2 regions of the Mesorhizobium sp. LCM 4576 genome follow, and region 1 is predicted to be linked to the other one. Evidence: predicted binding sites of a transcription regulator. Region 1 holds the regulator's gene; the other holds the start of a gene.
The links. The regulator PhoB, encoded in region 1, activates phosphate uptake and scavenging genes when phosphate is short. The targets are predictions, from matches to a motif close to TGTCATNNANCTGTCAT.

Region 1 (2,281 bases):
AGGAGCTGATCGACGAATTGCAGGCCGACTATACGATCGTCATCGTCACCCACAACATGCAGCAGGCGGCGCGCGTCTCGCGGCAGACGGCGTTCATGTATCTGGGCGAGCTGGTGGAGTTCGACCGGACCGAGAAGATCTTCACCTCGCCCCGCGAGAAGCGCACCCAGGACTACATCACCGGCCGCTTCGGCTGAAGACATACGAGGACATCATCATGGCCGAACATACCGTCGCCTCCTTCGACGAGGATCTGAGGCAGATCAGCCGGCTCATCAACGACATGGGCGACCTTGCCGCCTCGATGGTCRGCGCCTCGACCAGGGCGCTGCTCGAAAGCGACAATGCGCTGGCGCAGCGCGTCGTCTCCGACGACGCCATCATGGACGCAAGGCAGCGCGAGCTCGACGACCGCGCCATCACGCTGATCRCCAAGCGCCAGCCGATGGCCGACGACCTGCGCAGCGTGGTCGGAGCGATCCGCATGGCGGGCGACCTCRAGCGCATCGGCGATCTCGCCAAGAACATCGCCAAGCGCGTCGGCTCGGTCGGCGTCAGCGCCGCGCCGCGCGACCTCACGCATTCRATCGATTCCATGGCGCAGATGGTGCTGATCCAGGTCCAGGGCGTGATCCAGGAATACACGGTGGGCGATGCCACGGCGCTGGCCAAGCTTCGCAACGACGACGAACGCATCGACGTCAAATACACATCCGTCTTCCGAGAGCTGTTGACCTATATGATGRAAGATCCGCGCAACATCACCGCTTGCACGCATCTTCTGTTCTGCGCCAAGAACCTCGAGCGCATCGGCGACCATGTGACCAACATCGCCGAGAACGCCTATTATGTGTTGACCGGCACGCAATTGCCCGCCAACCGTCCGAAGCAGGACGAGACGGCAATGTCGGCGCCGGCGGCCTGACGGAAAAGGTTACMCCGATGATCGCGCCACGCATCATGGTGGTGGAGGACGAGGAGCCGCTGGGGGTGCTGCTCCGCTACAATCTCGAATCCGAGGGTTACCAGGTCGAAGTGGTGACCCGCGGCGACGAGGCCGAAATCCGCCTTCAGGAAAACGTTCCCGACCTGCTCGTGCTCGACTGGATGGTGCCGGYGGTGTCCGGCATCGAGCTTTGCCGGCGCCTCAGGATGCGGCCAGAGACCGAGCGGCTGCCGATCATCATGCTGACCGCGCGCGGTGAAGAGAGCGATCGGGTTCGAGGTTTGTCCACCGGCGCCGACGACTATCTGGTCAAGCCGTTCTCGACGCCGGAGTTCATGGCGCGCGTCAAGGCGCTGTTGCGCCGCGCAAAGCCTGAGGTGCTGTCCAGCGTGCTCAAGGTCGGCGACATCGTGCTCGACCGCGAATCGCATCGCGTCTACCGCAAGAAGAGCGAGATCAGGCTCGGCCCGACCGAGTTCCGGCTGCTCGAATTCATGATGCGCCACCCCGGCCGCGTGTTCTCGCGCAGCCAGCTGCTCGACAATGTCTGGGGCGAGACGATCTATATCGACGAGCGCACCGTGGACGTCCATGTCGGCCGCCTGCGCAAGGCCGTCAACAACGGCCGCATGCCCGACGTCATCCGCACCATCCGCGGGGCGGGCTATGCGATCCGGGAGGATTAGGTTCGCCGTTCGCAGAATGACGCGTCCGCTACCGGATCGCATGCGTTGGCGAGTAGCCGGGACGGTCGTGCTTCGTCATCGACGGGCGGAGCAAGGAGCGTAGCGACGCAGCGCAGACCCGAGGATCCATTCCGTGACGTCGACGCGCTGCGGCGGCGCAGAATTCTGCTCGGCTGCGCCCGACGTCCGAGGTAACGGAATGGATTCCAGGGTCTCCGCGACGGAGCTTCGCTCCTGCTCCGCCCTGGAATGACGAAGCTTCGGGGCCTTCGCTAATCTCCGGTGTCCAGCGGGACACTCGAAACCAACGATCACTCAAAGTGGCTCAAGCGACGTGCTTGCCCGCTCTTGCCTGAACCCCCGGCGCGAAAATCTCCTGGTCGACGAAGGTCAGCGCGCGCATGGCGCAGCCTTCGCGGATCAGCGGCAGCTCGTTCGGCTCGGTGTCGAAGGAGATCGATTCCGAATGCTGGCCGCCGGCGGTCTGGGCGATCGCCTTCCTCAGCGCCGGCTCGATCAGGTCGAAGGCGGCCGCGCTGACGCCGACCATGGCGACGGGCGCCGGATCGATGAGGGCGAACAGGCTGCCGAGGCCGAAGCCCAGCGCCTCGCCGGCCCGGCGATAGGCCTCCCGCTCGGGACCTTCCTC
Region 2 (2,374 bases), on a different contig from region 1:
TCGGAAATCTGGTTGAGCGCAAGCGGGCCGGTGAGCACGCTGATGCGGCTCGACGAGACGCCGAGTTCGCCGGCGACGAAATCGCGCAGCTCGGCCGGCATCAGCGTGTCGAATTCGATGCGGATCACCGAACCTCGCCGGCGCCGCTTCAGCGCCGTCTCGAACAGGCGCACGAGATCTTCCGACTCTTCCTCGACCTCGATATCGCTGTCGCGGATGATACGGAACGTGCCGGAGCCCTTGACCTCGTAGCCTGGGAAAAGCTTGCCGATATAGATGCCGACCGCCTCCTCCAGCGGAATGAACCGCACATGGTGCTTGCGGTCGGGCAAGCGGATGAAGCGCCTGAGCGCCACCGGCAGGCGCAAGAGCGCGCTCATCTCCTCGCCGTTCTTGCGGTGGCGCAGTTGCAGCGCGATCGAGAAGCCTAGATTGGGGATGAACGGGAACGGATGCGCCGGATCGATCGACAGCGGCGTCAGCACCGGGAAGACCTGCTCCTGGAAATGCTCTTCCAGCCAGGCCTTCTCGTCCTTGGTGAGCGCGTCGCGGGTGATGCTTTCGATGCCTTCCTTGTTGAGCAGGGTCATCAGCGCCGAGAGGCTCTTCTGCTGGTCTTCCTGCAGGCGCTCGACCTCGCGCAGCAATTGCTCGAGCTGCTGCTCGGGCGTGCGGCCGTCCGGGCTCTTCAGCGCGATGCCCTCGCGCACCTGGCCGGCAAGGCCGGCGACGCGCACCATGAAGAATTCATCGAGATTGGCGGCCGAGATCGACAGGAAACGGACGCGTTCGAGCAGCGGATGATGCTGGTTCAGCGATTCTTCCAGCACGCGGCGGTTGAATTGCAGCCAGGAGAATTCGCGGTTGACGAAACGGTCGGGATTGCCGCCGTCCGGGCTGGCCGCCTCGACGGTGATGAACTCGCTCTGCACCGGCTTCAGTTCGTTCATGGTTTCCCGCTCTTGCCCGCAACCGTCCCTGGGGAGCGCCGCATATTGCCGTTCGGCGACGCTCTAGCATGTCTTTGTGACGCATGATCGTCACGGAATCGCTCCGACGCCCGGCCTCATGCGCTTAACCGGCTCAACTTATCCTCTGACAGGCTTTTGCGACAGTTTGATTTCATCGATCTTGCAAACTGGGCTGTTATGCTCCAGATGCAGGCTGGTCACACCCACTGGCCGAACCCAATTGGAGACGACGATGGCAGGCGGCAGCATTCCCCATTTCCAAAACGACGCGGGCCATCCGGTCATCGAGATCGGCGTCAAGGAATTCATGTGCACCGGCGCCAACCCGCCTTTCGACCATCCGCATGTGTTCCTCGACATGGGCGACGACAATGAGAAGGTCTGCCCCTACTGCTCGACGCTCTATCGCTATTCGCCATCGCTGAAAGCGACGGAAACGCAGCCGGCCGGCTGCCTCTATGTCGACCAGGCCGCCTGATCGCCCCCTTTCGACCATGACTGAAACGCGGTCCCGGCAGATCGTCATCGTCGGGGCTGGCATCGCCGGGCTGACGGCAGCACTTGCCTTCGCCGAGCGCGGCTTCCCGGTAAGACTGTTCGAGCAGGCCAGGCAACTCGAAGCGGCCGGCGCCGGCCTCCAGCTTTCCCCCAACGCGACCCGCATCCTGCGCCGGCTCGGCGTGCTCGAGCGCCTGCTGCCCGAGGCGATCCGGCCGCAAGCGGTGGTGCTGAAGGATGCGAGAAGCCTGCGCGAGCTGGCGCGCGTGCCGCTCGGACAGGCAGCCGAGCAGCGCTGGGGCGCGCCTTATCTCGTGGCGCACCGCGCCGACCTTCAGGCGGCGCTGATGGAGGCAGTGGCGGAACGGCCCGACATCGAGCTTGTCACCGGCGCGCGGGTGACGGGCATCGCCGTCGACCCGCAAGGCATAAGCGCGACGGTCGAGACCGACGGCAAAGCGACGGATGTCGCGGGCGGCCTGCTGGTCGGAGCGGACGGCGTATGGTCCTCGGTTCGCGCAGAGCTTGCAGGCAGGCAAGCGGCTTTCATGAAAAGCCGTTTCTCGGGCCGACTGGCCTGGCGGGCCACGGTGGCGGCCGAAAGCGCCGCTGGGCAGACTTTCGCCGAGATCGGCTCGGCGGACTGCGTCACCACCTTCCTGCATCCCGGCTTCCATATGGTCGCCTATCCGGTGAGCAAAGGCCGCGCCGTCAACCTCGCCGCCTTCACCAAGGGCGAACGCATCGCCGAAGGCTGGTCGGGTCATGCAGACCCGGCCATCCTGTCCAAGGCCGTGCATGACACCGCAGCGATGCTCGCAAGGCTCGTCGCGCTGGCAGGGCCGTGGACAGCGTTTCCAATGCACACCGTCCAGCAACAGCGCTGGACGGCCCCGCAAGGCATC

Region 2: the regulator PhoB is predicted to act here: its motif matches at 1,109-1,125, upstream of LCM4576_RS24190 (RNA degradosome polyphosphate kinase).

What each region holds. Positions count from the first base shown of each region.
Region 1 covers NZ_MDDT01000037.1:15,759-18,039, forward strand. The annotation lists gene pstB (phosphate ABC transporter ATP-binding protein PstB) at 1-197, shown strand, start outside; gene phoU (phosphate signaling complex protein PhoU) at 218-925, shown strand; gene phoB (phosphate regulon transcriptional regulator PhoB) at 943-1,632, shown strand; gene LCM4576_RS21065 (ROK family protein) at 1,958-2,281, opposite strand, start outside.
Region 2 covers NZ_MDDT01000047.1:56,332-58,705, forward strand. The annotation lists gene LCM4576_RS24190 (RNA degradosome polyphosphate kinase) at 1-950, opposite strand, end outside; gene LCM4576_RS24195 (zinc-finger domain-containing protein) at 1,204-1,449, shown strand; gene LCM4576_RS24200 (FAD-dependent monooxygenase) at 1,466-2,374, shown strand, end outside.